3 regions of the Rahnella sp. 1L-D-7-B-C2 genome follow, and region 3 is predicted to be linked to each of the others. Evidence: predicted binding sites of a transcription regulator. Region 3 holds the regulator's gene; each other region holds the start of a gene.

What was found. The regulator CRP, encoded in region 3, controls carbon source genes, mostly activating them, when cyclic AMP is high. The targets are predictions, from matches to a motif close to ATGTGANNNNNNTCACAT.
Region 1: a site for CRP is predicted at 1,929-1,946, ahead of AC0Z7K_RS12525 (YjcB family protein). Genes of this name have one in related genera too.
Region 2: a site for CRP is predicted at 2,386-2,403, ahead of cdd (cytidine deaminase). Genes of this name have one in related genera too.

What each region holds. Positions count from the first base shown of each region.
Region 1 is NZ_JBXAVQ010000006.1:155,716-160,996, reverse strand. It holds gene malT (HTH-type transcriptional regulator MalT) at 1-1,804, shown strand, start outside; gene AC0Z7K_RS12525 (YjcB family protein) at 2,056-2,340, shown strand; gene bglX (beta-glucosidase BglX) at 2,728-5,025, shown strand.
Region 2 is NZ_JBXAVQ010000001.1:478,651-483,931, reverse strand. It holds gene AC0Z7K_RS02130 (NAD-dependent malic enzyme) at 1-1,272, opposite strand, end outside; gene cdd (cytidine deaminase) at 1,442-2,326, opposite strand; gene AC0Z7K_RS02120 (arginine ABC transporter substrate-binding protein) at 2,498-3,232, opposite strand; gene artM (arginine ABC transporter permease ArtM) at 3,469-4,137, opposite strand; gene artQ (arginine ABC transporter permease ArtQ) at 4,137-4,853, opposite strand; gene artJ (arginine ABC transporter substrate-binding protein) at 4,866-5,281, opposite strand, start outside.
Region 3 is NZ_JBXAVQ010000004.1:347,775-353,055, forward strand. It holds gene AC0Z7K_RS10025 (YccS/YhfK family putative transporter) at 1-2,051, opposite strand, end outside; gene crp (cAMP-activated global transcriptional regulator CRP) at 2,113-2,745, opposite strand; gene AC0Z7K_RS10035 (OsmC family protein) at 3,108-3,515, shown strand; gene AC0Z7K_RS10040 (LysR substrate-binding domain-containing protein) at 3,517-4,425, opposite strand; gene AC0Z7K_RS10045 (MFS transporter) at 4,640-5,281, shown strand, end outside.

The sequences.
Region 1 (5,281 bases), on a different contig from region 3:
GGGATTATTCATCCACAGAATGGATGACACCGGCGAATGGTTTAACTTCCACCCGTTATTCGCGACTTTCCTGCGCCAGCGTTGCCAGTGGGAACTGGCAGCACAACTGCCGGAAATTCACCGCGCCGCCGCTGAAGGCTGGCTGGCACAGGGCTTCCCGGCGGAGGCGATTCATCACGCACTGGGCGCAGAAGATATTGATTTATTGCGCGATATTCTGTTGCAGCACGCCTGGGCGCTGTTTAATCAAAGCGAGCTGGCGTTGCTGGAAGAGTGTCTGAACGCGCTGCCGTACGAACGCCTGATACAGAATCCTAAACTGGTACTGTTGCAGGCATGGCTGGCACAGAGTCAGCATCGCTATGCCGAAGTCGAAGCCCTGCTGGTGCGCGCTGAAAGCGAGATGCAGCAGCGCAATATCGTGATGGAACAGGATATGACCGCCGAATTTGATGCCCTGCGTGCGCAGGTGGCGATCAATGATGGTCGTCAGGATGAAGCGGAAAAGCTGGCCGCCGACGCCTTGCGTTTCCTGCCGTATGAAAGCTATTACAGCCGCATCGTCGCCACCTCGGTGACCGGCGAAATTCAGCACTGCAAAGGCGATTTAACCCGTGCGCTGCCGCTGATGCAGCAAACGGAACAGATCGCACGGCGCTACGAAGCCTATCACTATGCCTTATGGGCGTTGCTGCAACAGAGCGAAATCCTGATTGCACAGGGTTTTTTGCAGGCCGCCTACGAGATGCAGGATCGCGCGTTTGAACTGGTGCGCGAGCAGCATCTTGAACAGTTACCGATGCATGAATTCCTGCTGCGCCTGCGCTCACAGCTGCTGTGGTCGTGGTCACGCCTTGACGATGCCGAAGACGCCGCGCGGAAAGGCCTCGACGTGCTGACCAATTTCCAGCCGCAGCAGCAATTGCAGTGCCTGGCGATGCTGGCGAAATGCTCGCTGGCGCGCGGTCAGCTCGATAATGCCCATCACCATTTACAGCGCTGTGAAACCCTGCTGAAAACTGGCCAGTATCATATCGACTGGCTGACTAATACCGACAAACCTCGCGTGATTTACTGGCAGATGATTGGTGATAAAGCCGCCGCCCGCCAGTGGCTGCAACAGGCGCGAAAACCGGACATGGCGGACAACCATTTCCAGCAAGGACAGTGGCGCAATATTGCCCGCATGCAGATTCTGCTGGAGAAATTTGACGAAGCCGAAGTGGTGCTCGACGAGCTCAATCAGAACGCACGCCAGCTGCGCCTGACCAGCGATCTGAACCGCAATCTGCTGCTGAGCAATCTGCTTTACTGGCACACAGGCCGTAAGAACGATGCGCAACGCGTGCTGATTGAAGCACTGGGGCTGGCGAACCGCACCGGCTTTGTCAGCCATTTCGTCATCGAGGGTGAAATGATGGCGCAACAGCTGCGTCAGCTGATTCAGCTCAATCTGTTGCCAGAATTGGAACAGCGTCGCGCGCAGCAGATTTTGCGCGAAATTAACCAGCATCACCGCCACAAGTTTGCGCATTTCGACGAAGGTTTTGTGAATAAACTGCTGACGCATCCGCAGGTGCCGGAACTTATCCGCACCAGCCCGCTGACCCAGCGCGAGTGGCAGGTGCTCGGCCTGATTTATTCCGGCTATAGCAACGATCAGATAGCCGGTGAGCTGGACGTCGCCTCAACCACCATCAAAACGCATATCCGTAATTTGTATCAAAAACTTGGCGTTGCGCACCGGCAGGAAGCGGTCCAGCAGGCCCAGCATCTGTTGCAGGTCATGGGCTACGGCGCGTAATCCTTTCGTAAATGCAGTTTTTTGATAACGCATGGCCATGAATTGGCGGTGCGTTATACATAAAACGTATTAGCGAACAATTTCTGCTCATTCCCTCTGCTCATAAATAAAATCCGATGATATAATGTGACTCAAGTCACACTATTCAACTTAATTAATACCTCGATAAGCCCATTGCCCTCCTGTTTTTGCAGCCGTTACGGCTGATGTTGGCGTCGCGCAACCGGCTGTAGTGAGTAAGGATTTTATCTATGGGTACATTAACCGCTGGCATCGTCATGATGCGCTGGGAATTACTGAGCGCTTTTCTGATGTTCTGCACCAGCCAGCTCAATATCGTTTGCCGCCAGTCGAGCCGCAATACGATGGCTTTCGTTTGTAGTGGTCTCGGCCTGACCGTGACCTGTTTCTTTGTCATGAGCCTGATGGGCATGACCTACAACGCCGCCGCCATCGCGCAATTCTGGTCAATGACCAAAGATGTGTTCTTCGACGTGATGAGCAAAACACCGACGGATATGCCTTTCTACTATTAATCCCATTTTCGATTAATCCCGTTTTTACCCGCTTTCTTGCCGGGCAGAACATCGCTTTCTGCCCGGTTTATCCTGCAAAAAATATTCCTCACACGCTATTTAGTTGCTCAATCTGATGACAATCCGTCACCTAATCCTAATTGTTTCAAATTGCGCGGTATATCGAACCTCTTTTTGTAGCCATCTGCCCGATTACCTGTAAATTGCGATCTGTCTCCACGGGTTAAAGATAATGTGCAGACTGATAAAACTATTGATTGCTAATAGTTGAACGGTCGTATTAGATTCTCACACTATACTTTTCTTAGAATGATCATTGATTTGTTTGCTTCAGGCTGCTGAATTTTCAATGTTTTGGCATCCCTGTTTATGGCTGAAGGAATTCCGATGAATACGCATCACATGCTTGGCGCGTTTGTGTTACTGGTAAGCTCTGCTTCTACACTGGCGGTTGAAACGGCGGGTATCCCCCAAAATCAGGTCAAAGAACGCAATGCGTTCATTGCCGATCTGATGAAAAAAATGACCCTCGATGAAAAAATTGGGCAGTTGAATCTGGTGACCGTCGGAACAGATTATCCGAAAGAAGCCATCATGGCAGATATCCGCGCGGGCAAAGTCGGTGGCGTGTTTAACACCGTCACCAAACCCGATATCCGTCGACTTCAGGATGAAGTGAAAAACAGCCGCCTGAAGATCCCCCCTTTTTATGCCTATGATGTCGTTCACGGCCAGCGCACGATTTTTCCGATTAGCCTCGGCCTTGCCGCCAGCTGGGATATGAGCGCCGTCGCCACCAGCGCCCGAATTTCTGCCAAAGAGACCGCCGCCGATGGTCTGAATATGACCTTCTCGCCGATGGTGGATGTCACCCGTGACCCGCGCTGGGGTCGCGTTTCCGAAGGCTTCGGTGAAGACACCTATCTGACGTCGCGCCTGGCACATGAGATGGTCACCGGCTATCAGGGTAAAGACCCGTCAGGGCCAGACGCCGTGATGGCCAACGTCAAACACTACGCGCTGTATGGCGCTGTCGAAGGCGGCCGCGAATACAACACCGTGGACATGAGCCTGACCCGCATGTTCAACGACTATATGCCACCGTACAAAGCCGCAGTGGATGCGGGCGCGGGCGGCGTGATGATTGCGCTTAACAGCGTCAACGGCGTGCCGGCAACTTCCAATACCTGGCTGCTCAAAGACATTCTGCGCGACGACTGGCAATTCAAAGGGCTGACCGTCAGCGATCACGGCGCGATTGGCGGCCTGGTCAAACACGGGGTGGCAGAAGACGATCGTCAGGCAGCAGCGATGGCGCTGAAAGCCGGTGTCGATATGGATATGGCCGACAATATGTACGGTAAGTATCTGAAAGGATTACTCGCCGACGGGCTGGTCAGCCAGAATGACATCGACCGTGCCGTGCGTGACGTGCTCGCTGCCAAATGGGACATGGGCCTGTTTGTCGATGAGTACCGTCATTTAGGCCCGGCCTCCAGCGATCCGGCGGATACCAATGCCGAAAGTCGTCTGCATCGCACCGAAGCACGTGAAGTGGCACGGACCTCGCTGGTACTGCTGAAAAACAGCAATCAGACCCTGCCGTTGCAGAAATCAGGCACCATCGCGGTGATCGGCCCGCTGGCTGACAGCAAACGTGATGTAATGGGTAGCTGGTCGGCGGCGGGTAAAGCCGCGCAGGCCGTGACCGTCCTGCAAGGCATGAAAGATGTGCTCGGTGACAAAGGCAACGTGCTGTATGCACGCGGCGCGAACGTCACTGACGATCAGGCGATGGTAGATTTCCTCAACTCTTACGACAAACAGGTCATCAACGACACGCGTAAACCGCAGGATATGATTGACGAAGCGGTGAAAACGGCCGAGAAATCAGACGTTGTCGTCGCCGTCGTTGGTGAAGCGCAAGGCATGGCGCACGAAGCGTCCAGCCGTTCTGAACTGAACATTCCGCAAAGTCAGCGTGACCTGCTGAAAGCGCTGAAAGCGACCGGCAAACCGCTGGTAATCGTTCTGATGAATGGCCGTCCGCTGACCCTGACGTGGGAAAACGAAATTTCTGACGCGATGCTGGAAACCTGGTTCAGCGGTACAGAAGGCGGCCATGCGATTGCCGACGTATTGTTTGGCGATTACAACCCGTCAGGCAAACTGCCAATGACCTTCCCGCGCGAAGTCGGCCAGATCCCGCTGTACTACAGCTTCCTTAATACCGGCCGTCCGTTTAATCCACAGCATCCGGATAAATACACTACCCGATATTTCGATATCACCAATGGCCCGCTGTTCCCGTTTGGTTATGGCCTGAGTTACACCGACTTCAGCGTCTCTGACGTAAGTCTGTCGGCCACCACCATGGATGCCAAACATCCGCTGACCGCCAGCGTGACGGTGAAAAACACCGGTAAACGCAGCGGAGCGACCATCGTGCAGCTGTATTTGCAGGATGTCACCGCGTCCATCAGCCGTCCGGTGAAACAGCTGAAGAACTTTGAAAAGGTTGAACTGCAACCGGGTGAGGAAAAAGTCGTGACGTTTACTGTCAATGAACCGGATTTGCGTTACTACAACGAGCAGCTGAAATGGGCGTCTGATCCTGGCAAATTCAACGTGTTCATCGGTCTGGATTCGCAGAACGTTAAGCAAACCAGTTTCCTGCTGAAGTAATTTTTCGAAAGTGATTTCCGGGTCAGAACACAGGCCCGGAAATCGGTCAAAAGCCCGTTGAGCACTAACGATGCAAGGCAACCCGCGCCCCGGTGCTCAACGGCAATTTCTGTCCGCAGACTGGATATATAACGGACAGTTGCTAACCTTAATTTCAATGTGTTATGCCCTTTTGCCTTTATCCGCCGGATGCGGAGCGTTGCGAGTGGGCCGAACAGAGTAAGCTCCGTCTGTGCTGACTGTCGCCAGGTTCGCA
Region 2 (5,281 bases), on a different contig from region 3:
TTCGACGCGGGAAGTCGGGTTGCTCAGCGGCATCACCACCGGACGCGCACAGTGCTTGTGCATCTCGCGGATGATCTCTTCAGTGAACAGCCCCGGCTGGCCTGATACGCCGATAAGCACGGTAGGTTTGGCGTGACGCACCACGTCCAGCAGAGAAATGCTGTCGTTTGCCAGATCCCAGTGAGCCAGTTCGCTGCTTTTTTGCGTCAGCTTGCTCTGGAAATCCAGCAGGTTCGGCAGTTTGTCGGTCAGCAGGCCGAAGCGGTCAACCATGAAGACGCGTCCGCGCGCTTCTTCTTCGCTCAGACCTTCGGATTTCATCTGTGCGACGATTTGCTCAGCGATACCGCAACCTGCGGAACCGGCACCCAGGAATGCGACAGTCTGATCGCTCAGCTTGCCACCGGCGGCTTTGCTGGCGGCAATCAGGCTGCCCAGCGCCACGGACGCGGTGCCCTGAATGTCATCGTTGAAGCAGCACAGCTCATCGCGGTAGCGGGTGAGGAGCGGCATCGCATTTTTCTGCGCAAAATCTTCGAACTGCAACAGCACGTTCGGCCAGCGAATTTTCACTGCCTGGATGAACTCATCGACGAATGCGTCGTACTCTTCGCCGGTAATGCGCGGATGACGCCAGCCCATGTACAGCGGGTCATTAAGCAGTTGCGGGTTATTGGTACCCGCATCGAGCACGACCGGCAGGGTGTACGCCGGGCTGATGCCGCCACAGGCGGTATACAGCGAGAGCTTACCGATAGGAATGCCCATGCCGCCGATGCCCTGATCGCCGAGGCCCAAAATGCGCTCGCCGTCGGTCACCACCACCACTTTCACGTGTTGTTTGGTGGCGTTTTGCAACATATCGTCAATGTGCGCGCGGTTCGGGTAGGAGATGAACAGGCCACGGGCACGGCGGTAGATATCGGAGAAATGCTCGCAGGCTTCGCCGACGGTCGGGGTGTAAATCACCGGCATCATTTCGCTCAGGTGACTGTCCAGCAGACGGTAAAACAGCGTTTCGTTGGTATCCTGAATGTTGCGCAGATAGATGTGCTTGTCGATGTCGGTTTTGAAATTCTGGAACTGGCGATAGGCGCGGTCGGCCTGTTCTTCAATGGTTTCAACCGCTTCTGGCAGCAGGCCGTGAAGGTTGAAATTGTTGCGCTCTTCTTCGGTGAACGCGCTGCCTTTATTCAGTAATGGGAATTCTAGCAGGATAGGGCCGGCATGCGGGATATACAGCGGACGTTTGCTTTCGTATTCAAGTTCCATGATTTTACTCTTCCGGGGGCTCAGAATGGTGTTTTTTATTTTTTAGAGACATGAGGGTAACAGAGAGGAAAAGACGAATTCAAATTACAAATGTAATGACAATGTTATGTAACTAAAAACTCCGCGAACGGAGTCTTTAGTGTTATCTGGATCACTTCACTGCGGTGATTCAGCAGGTCACTGTTTTCACTTCTTCGCAGCCAATGGCTTTTAGCGTGGCGCGGGTAGCGTCGTTTTGTGTGAGCAGCGCGCCGGAATTCTCGACCAGCACCGCGCGGCGCACTTTCAGGCAATCTTCACCGGACATGTTCAGCAGGATCAGTGCCGCCTGAAGCGGTGGCAGGCTCGGGTTGAACGCGGCGTTTTCGGCATAGCGCCCGGCGAACTGCTTACCGCTGTGCGTTTCCAGCGCGACACCGCTGTAAGACTTGCTGTATGGCGCGTGGCTTTGATTGCAGGCATCCAGCGCCAGCAACGTCAGAGTATCGGCGTTATCGAGCTGATAGCCGTGATCGACCTTGTCCATCAGCAGGGTGGTGATGTCCAGATCTTTAGGGCCAAAAGAGTGCGGCAGGTAATCACCCAGCGTGGCGACGTCGCGATCCGGCAGGTGAATATCCAGTGCCGTGCCGCTGGTCAGTTCATTCATAAACTGACGGCAATGACCGCAAGGGGTGTAGTTGACCGTGATGGAAGCCAGACGGTTTTCACCCCGCAGCCAGGCGTGCGTCACGGCGGACTGTTCAGCGTGAACGGTCTGTTGCATCGGCGCACCGGCGAACTCCATATTGGCACCGAAATACAGGTTGCCGGAGGTTCCGCGGGCAATCGCGCCAACGTGGAAATGTGAAATCGGGGTGACGGAGCAGGCCGCAGCGAGAGGCAACAGCGCAAACGCCAGCGCATCGTCGTTGAGTCCGGTCGCCTGTTTTACTTGCGCAACGTCTGCCGCAGTGAGCATTGCCGGGAAGTCATCGTGTCGCAGAAACGGCTCAAGGGCGGAGGACAGATTTTCAGGGAGTGCCGCAAAGGCGGTGTGAAAACGTGCGTGCATAAACATTCGATCTCGAAATAGTTACGGTTTAACAGTGTAGAAGTCATTCCATGAACTAAGTGTGACGAATGTCACTATTTTAATGAAATGCATGCATCGGCGTTGCAAATTTGAGAGATGTTACGCAGAAAGCCGCCCTGGCAGGCGGCTTTCAGAAGGGTGTAACAGGAATTAATGCGCAGGGAACCACTTATCATTGATCTTCTGATATTCGCCGTTGGCTTTGATCCCTTCCAGCGCCGCATTAAGCTTCGCCAGCAGTTCTTTATTCTCAGGACGCACTGCCATACCCACGCCGGTACCAAAGTATTGCGGATCTTTAATCAGCTCTCCGACTTCGCCCAGATTCGGGTTGGATTTCAGCCAGCCATTCAGCACTGCAGTGTCACCCAACAGGCCGTCCAGACGACCACTTTTCAGATCCAGAATCGCATTCTGATAGCTGTCATATCCGACGGTGGTGATCTCAGGATATTTTTCCATCAGGTATTTCTGGTGCGTGGTGCCATTTTCCAGCCCGACGCGTTTGCCTTTCAGGTCAGCCATTGATGAAAACTTGCCTTTCGGCCCGATGATCATCGCGGTATTGGCATAGTACGGCTGGGTGAAAGTGACCTGTTTGCTGCGCTCTTCAGTGATGTCCATGCCGGAAATGATCACGTCAAAACGGCGAAATTTCAGCGCCGGGATCAGGCCATCGAAAGGCTGGTTGGTGAAGGTACAGGTTTCCTGCATCTGCTTACACACCGCGTTGGCCAGATCGATATCGAACCCGACGATCTGGTTATTGGCATCCATCGACTCGAAAGGGGGATAGGTTGCGGATGTTCCGAAACGGATGGTGTCTGCCGCAGTAGCAGCGAAAGCAGTAGCAGATAAAACAGCAGCAAGGATAAGCTTTTTCATGCAATACATTCCTGTTCAAAAAATGACATTCCCTTCGCGGTTCAGTTTACTGATTTTATTAATGTAATCGGGTAACTGGCAGGAAGTGAGACCTGTAAAACAAAGTGCCATTAAATGAATTTGTATGCAATAAATTTGATTAAAAAATTATAAAAGAGAATAAGCACGCCTGCCGGAGACAGAAAAAAAGGGACGATTTCTCGTCCCTTCCTGTGTGATGTATGCAACCTGAGCAATCAGTTACGGCGTTCAAACGCCAGCGCACGTCGCTCTATCAGGCGCATCATCAGTGTCAGTAAACCGTTGACGCACAGATACACCAGACCGGCGGCCCCAAACACCATCACGTCATAGGTCCGGCCATACATCAGCTGGCTGTGACCCATCACGTCCATCAGGGTAATGGTGTAAGCGAGCGAGGTACTTTTGAAGACCAGCACCACTTCATTAGAATAGGAGGAGAGTGCACGTTTAAACGCATAGGGCAGCAGAATACGCAGCGTTTGCGCTTTTGACATGCCCAGCGCTTCGCATGACTGCCACTGGCCGGACGGGATCGCCCGCACCGCGCCGGTAAACAGCTGCGTGGTGTACGCCGCACTGTTCAGCGCCAGCGCAAACATCGCGCACAGCCACGGTTGCGAAAGGACTTCCCATAACCACGGGATCTCCCGGATCGACGGAAATTGCCCCGGACCGTAGTAAATCAGAAAGATTTGCACCAGCAGCGGTGTACCGGTGAACAGCGTGATATAGCCTTTCACGATCTGGCTGATGACCGGCAGTTTCAACGTCAGGATCACGGTGAACAGCATTGCCAGCACCAGTGCCACAACCAGTGCGACCACGGTCAGCATCAGGCTGGTGTGCAATCCTTTCAGGACTTCAGGTAAATATTCCCACATCAGGAAGCACTCCGTTCAAAGCGGGTGGTACGCAGTTCGATTCGTTTGATCACGAACTGGCTGAACAGGGTGACAAGCAGATAAATGCAGGCGGCAATCACGTACCAGGTAAATGGCTCCTGAGTACGGGTCGCGATACTTTTGGTTTGCAACATCAGGTCGTTCACGCTGATAAGCGAGACCAGCGCGGTGTCTTTGAGCAGCACCAGCCATTGATTGCTCAGGCCCGGCAGCGCGTGACGCCACATTTGCGGCATGATCAGACGGAAGAAAATCGCCGCCTTCTTCATCCCTAACACCTGACCGGATTCCCACTGGCCCTGCGGTACGGCTTTCAGCGCGCCGCGCAGGGTCTGCGAGGCATAGGCGGAATAGAGCAGGGACAGGGCGATCACACCACAGACGAACGGGCTGACTTCGAAGTTTTCGATAGGCAACTTGACCGGGATGGCGAACAGCCCGAGGTTGATGCTAAAGCCATCGGCCAGCACCATCAGCAGTTGTGAGGAACCGAAATAGATGAACAGCACCACCAGAATTTCCGGCAAGCCGCGCAGCACGGTAACCCACGCGGTGCCCAGCCAGCTAAGTGGCTTCCACGGCGCAGATTCCCAGACAGCGAAAATCATCGCCAGAACAAGGCCGAGGATCAGCGCACAAACGGCAAGGCCGACGGTCATCCCGGCGGCGCTTACTAAAGGTTGGAATTCATTCATTGATAGGCAAACTTATTGCTGGAACCATTTTGAATACAGCGTCTTGTAAGTGCCGTCAGCTTTTACTTTCGCCAGTGCATCATTCAGTTTCGTCAGCAATTCAGTATTGTTCTGACGAACCGCAACGCCCAGACCGGTACCGAAATAGGTCGGGTCGGTGATTTTGTCACCCACGGCGGCAAGGTTTTTATTTTGCTTCAGCCATTCGTTGACCACAGCGGTATCACCAAATACGGCATCCAGACGACCATTTTTCAGATCCAATACGGCATTTTGATAGCTGTCATAAGGCACAGCAGTGATTTCGGGATGTTTATCCATCAGGTATTTCTGATGGGTGGTGCCGTTTTGCATCCCCACACGTTTACCTTTCAGCGACGCGACGTCAGTGAATGTGCCGGAGTGCGCGATGAACAGCGCAGAGTTGT
Region 3 (5,281 bases):
ATCCCATGATGCGGTCTCTGTTTCCACGCCAGTGAAGAAATCGTATGCATGACGCTCAGATGTGAAATCACACGCCGCAGGTGGCGCTCCATCTCGGTCAGCGGCATATCAGGGTGCAATTCCGGCGCGTTGATTAGCTGAGCCTCGCTGCTCGGACCGTCGTAGATCAGTCGCTGCTGGCAGCTTTGCAGCGCGATTTCACTAGTCTGCAAATACTCCGTCGCCAGAGCCTCCGGCAGCATGTAATGCTCGCGCGCCAAAATGGTCATCGCGTTGATGTGCTCTACCACGAACTGACTGTGCGTCACCCACAAACGCATATCTGCCAGATAATGCGAGTTAAACCCCGGTTCCTGCATCGCCTGATTCAGCGAGGTGAACAGCTTGTTGTGCGCCTGATTGACCTGCATACGGGCGTAGGCCAGTTTTACGGCGTCTGGATTATCTTGCAGGAGTAACCGGATCGCTTCCTGATCGGTTTCCAGCGCCTGATGGGCATTTTGCCGCAACAATCCGCTTTGCCACTGCGGCCACAGCCAGATGGTGCCGCCGAAAGCCAGTGCACAGCCGATGAGCGTATCGATCAGCCGTGGCACCAGGAAATGTACGCCATTCATCGCCAGCAGTTGCAGGGTGTAGACCGCCGTGACCGTCATCCCGACCATCGCCAGCCCGTAGTTTTTACGCAGCACCGTGTATGACATCAGGGTGATCACCAGCATGCAGAACAGCGTGATGCCCTCCGGCAGCTCCAGTTTCAGCAATCCGGCGGCGATCAGCAATCCGGCGAGTGTGCCGAGCGCACGGTGCTGGATCCTCACGCGGGTGGCGTTATAGCCGTTCTGGCTGACCAGCATGATGGTCAGTAAAATCCAGTAAGGTTTTGGCAGATTGAAGAACAGACCGAGGCTGCTGCCGATGGCCAGAATGATGCCTAGTCGCGTGGCATTACGCAGGGCGATGGACTTGAAAGACAGATAGCTTTTCAGTGCTGGCCAGAAAGGCAGACGTGGCTGAGAGTTCATCAGATCACGGCGGTACAGCGGGCGCTGAGTACGCAACAGGCGCGCAATGCGGCTGAAGTGGTAATAGCAAAACTGGCCGACCGGATTATCCGGGTTGCGCGCGGCGATTTTTTCCAGCGCCGCCAGCTCGTTCGCCATCGTGAAACGTTCGGAAAGCCGGTGATAAAGAATATCGTCGGCAATCACGCGTAGCCTGGCGGAAATCACCTGCGCATTGCGGCGGATCACCGCCTCGGCATGGCTTTCTTCCACCAGCTTTTGCACTTCTTCCGGCTGATGCAGGCTGACCGTGATGTGCTCTTGTAAATCGAGCGCCACCTGAAAACGCTGGAACAGCCGTTTGTGGTGATGATGTCCGTGCTGCGGCAGCATGTGCAACTGCTGATAGAGCAGGGCGATAAGATCGATGACCTGCTGCTGACGCTCAAGCAGCGGCGGTAAAGCGGTTTCGGGATCAGTATGCTGCGTCAGCAAGCTGTATTTGGCTTCGAAATAATCAGCCAGTTGCAGATACAGCTGGCTGAGGGTTTCACGCATCGGCTGTTCTTTAGAGATACGAAACCACGCCCAGTTGAACAGCCCGTACCAGGCCGTGCCTGCGGCGAACAGCGCGGGTGCCTGCCACATCGGCCTGATGCCGACCATGCTCAGGGTAAAGATGGTCGCCACCAGCGCGCCGGGCAACAGACGCGCGTGCAGCGGGCTGATTTCACCGGTGACGCCGAGCAGTAAGGCGAGAGAGAGCATGATGAGCGGTAGCGGGATGTGCCAGTTTTCCAGCATCAGTTGCAGCAAAATACTGCTCACCGCAAACAGCGAGCCACCGATGATCAGACGTTTGAAGAAGCGTTTGTGCGGCGTATCGAGACCGGCGACGTTACAACAGGCGGGGCAGAGGGAGAACAGCAACCCCATTTGCAGATTACCGAACAGCCAGCACAGGCCGACCGGCAAACATAACACCAGCGTCTGGCGCAGTGCGTAATTCACTTCGGGGTGATAAAACAGCCTTCGCCATAGCGTCATAACTGAAGCTTAGCCCATAAAAAAGGCGCGACAGTAAGCTGCCGCGCCTATTTTTGAGGGATTAACGTGTGCCGTAGACGACAATCGTTTTACCGTGTGCGGAGATCAGGCTCTGATCTTCCAGCATTTTAAGAATGCGGCCGACGGTTTCACGGGAGCAACCGACGATCTGACCGATTTCCTGGCGGGTGATTTTAATCTGCATCCCGTCCGGGTGGGTCATTGCATCTGGCTGTTTGGCCAGATTCAGCAAGGTTTGAGCGATACGGCCCGTTACGTCGAGGAAAGCGAGGTTACCGACTTTCTCAGACGTCATTTGCAGACGGTTTGCCATCTGCGCGGAGAGGCGCATCAGAATGTCCGGGTTAACCTGAATCAGCTGGCGGAATTTTTTATAAGAAATTTCAGCCACTTCACAGGCAGTTTTAGCACGTACCCAGGCACTGCGTTCCTGACCTTCTTCGAAGAGTCCCAGCTCGCCGATGAAGTCACCTTGGTTAAGGTAGGAAAGTATCATCTCTTTGCCTTCTTCATCTTTAATCAGGACGGCAACCGACCCTTTCACGATGTAGTAAAGCGTTTCGGCTTTTTCACCTTGGTGAATCAGCGTACTTTTAGAAGGATACTTATGTATATGACAGTGAGACAGGAACCATTCAAGAGTCGGGTCTGTTTGTGGCTTGCCGAGAACCATTTGCTATTATCCTCTGTTATTATCGCTGCCCAAAATCACAGGGCTCAGAGTTCCCTGTACGGCGTCTGAATATTAATGCGCCCTTTCAGCATATAGCTCCCCAGAAATGCTGCAAGCGGATGTCGGAGTGAAACCGGCTATATATTGCCGTTATCACCTTGGGTTCTGTTCTTAAACCACGAAAACCGTCACCGCAATTTGCTGGAAAGTATGTTTCGGCTTTGTTTGTAACACAGGTTTGCAATGCTGTCTTGTGTTGTCTCGCTTCAGCATGATGGCGATCGGGTTACGTTGCCAGTTTTTAGGTGAAAGGGTAGTCTGGGGGGAAAATTTGATTCTTAAGAGCGCCGGGAGATAAGCAAATGCACGCACGCGTAAAATGGGTGGAAGGTCTGACGTTTTTAGGTGAATCCGCGTCAGGTCATCAGGTTTTAATGGATGGCAATGCGGGCGATAAAGCCCCCAGCCCGATGGAAATGTTACTGATGTCTGCGGGCGGTTGCAGCGCGATCGACGTGGTGTCGATTTTGCAAAAAGGCCGCAATGACGTCCGGGATTGTGAAGTAAAATTGACTTCAGAGCGTCGCGAAGAAGCGCCGCGTCTGTTCACGCACATCAATCTGCACTTTATCGTCACCGGCAAAGATCTGACCGATAAGATCGTCGAACGCGCCGTCAGCCTTTCTGCCGAGAAATATTGTTCTGTTTCTCTGATGCTGGGCAAAGCCGCGACGATCACCCACAGTTTTGAAGTGATTGAAGCCGAATAGGTCACGACCAGTCATACGACTGGCACTGATGGCGCAGTAAATCCAAAAACCGCCGCGCGGCAAACGTCAGCGGCGATTTTTGCGAATAGAGCACACAGTATTCCGCCTGCGGCAGAGTGTCGATTTTCAGCAGGCACAACGGGTCCTGCAAACCGAACGGCGCCCGCATCGCCCGCGCCACGACGGTCAGATAATCCGACTGCAATACCATATTCAGCCCGCACACTACCGAATCGGTGCGCACCGGCGTTTCACTTCCTGCCAGATAAAAACCGTCCGCCAGCTGTAGCTGCTGGTAGTAACCCATATCCGTTTCCGGCAATACCCAGCGCGCATCCTGCAATTCTTCCAGCCGTGTGGCATTGGCCAGCGGATGACCGCGACGGGCGATAATCCCGAACGGCGCGGTGAACAGCGGTTCGCGCACCAGATCTTCCAGCGGAAATCCCGGCCCGGCGGTACCGACGGCGAAGTCCAGCTTCCCTTCGCGCAGCGCCGGAAGCAGCACCGACAGCTGCCCTTCTTTGATCAGCAATTTTGACTGCGGAAACTGCGTTTTGAATTCCTCATTCAGCGCCGGGAACACCGTCAGTGCCAGCAGCGATGAAAACCCGATCGCCACCGAGCCTTGTGAATACTGATTAATCTGCTGGATTTCTTCGGCGGCGCGCTCCAGCTCTTCAAGGATGAACTGCATCCGCTGGGCGAACGCGCGGCCGGTTTCGGTCAGCGCCATGCCCTGATGACCGCGTACGATAAGCTTTGTATCGAGCGTTTGCTCCAGTTCGCGCAGCGTTCTGCTCACCGCCGGTTGCGACTGATTCATCGCCCGCGCCGCGCCGCGAATACTGCCGCTGCGGATAACCTGATGGAAAACCTTCAGTTGCTGGAGTTTCGGCAAATAGCGCATGACGCCCTCTCATTAATCATTCAAATGACCTATCAGCAAAAAGCATCACCTGCCTAAAAATTGCATCTTATGGCATGGATGTAAAGCTGATAGCGTCAGTAGTGTTAAGGATAATATGTTGTTATTCAGTTGATTACGTGACACATGTCGCATTTTATCTTTCGCCCGACAGTGAGAACCTCTGACGTGGTGATAACAAAAAGGGATATCCGCTATGAAAAGTCGTTCCCTGATGATTTTCCTGCTGTTTGTCGGCTATGTGGTGGTGTATATCGACAAAACGGTGATGGGCTTTGCGCTGCTGCCAATCGAGCGAGAATTTAATCTTCAACCGGAGCAACTGGGTTATATCACCGGGATTTTCTTCCTGGCGTATTCGCTGTTTCAAATTCCCGCAGGCTGGCTGAACGACCGCTTCGGCTATAAAAAAGTGCTGGCACTGTCGCTGTGCCTGCTCGGCGGATTTGCGTTATGTTTCGGTGTGTTAGGCTTCAGTCTCGGCCTGCTGGTGACGTTCCGCTTTCTGTCGGGTATTGGCCATTCAGGTTATCCCTCGTCGTGTGCCAAAGCGGTGGTGTCGAATTTTGCCGTGGAAAAACGAACATTTGCGCAATCTATCCTGCTCTCTTCCGCCGGGCTGGCGATGACCGCCGGACCGCTGATTGCGGTCTATGCGCTGGACAGCGTCGGCTGGCGCGGCTCGTTTTCGATCCTCGGTCTGCTGGCGTTCGCCATTGCCGCAGCGATCATTGTTTTTGTGCCGAATCCGCCGGCGGCGCAACCCCGCACCGGCGCGGTGACGGGCTATCGCGAGCTGCTGAAAAACCCGATTGTCCTGCTGCTGTTCGTCTCCATT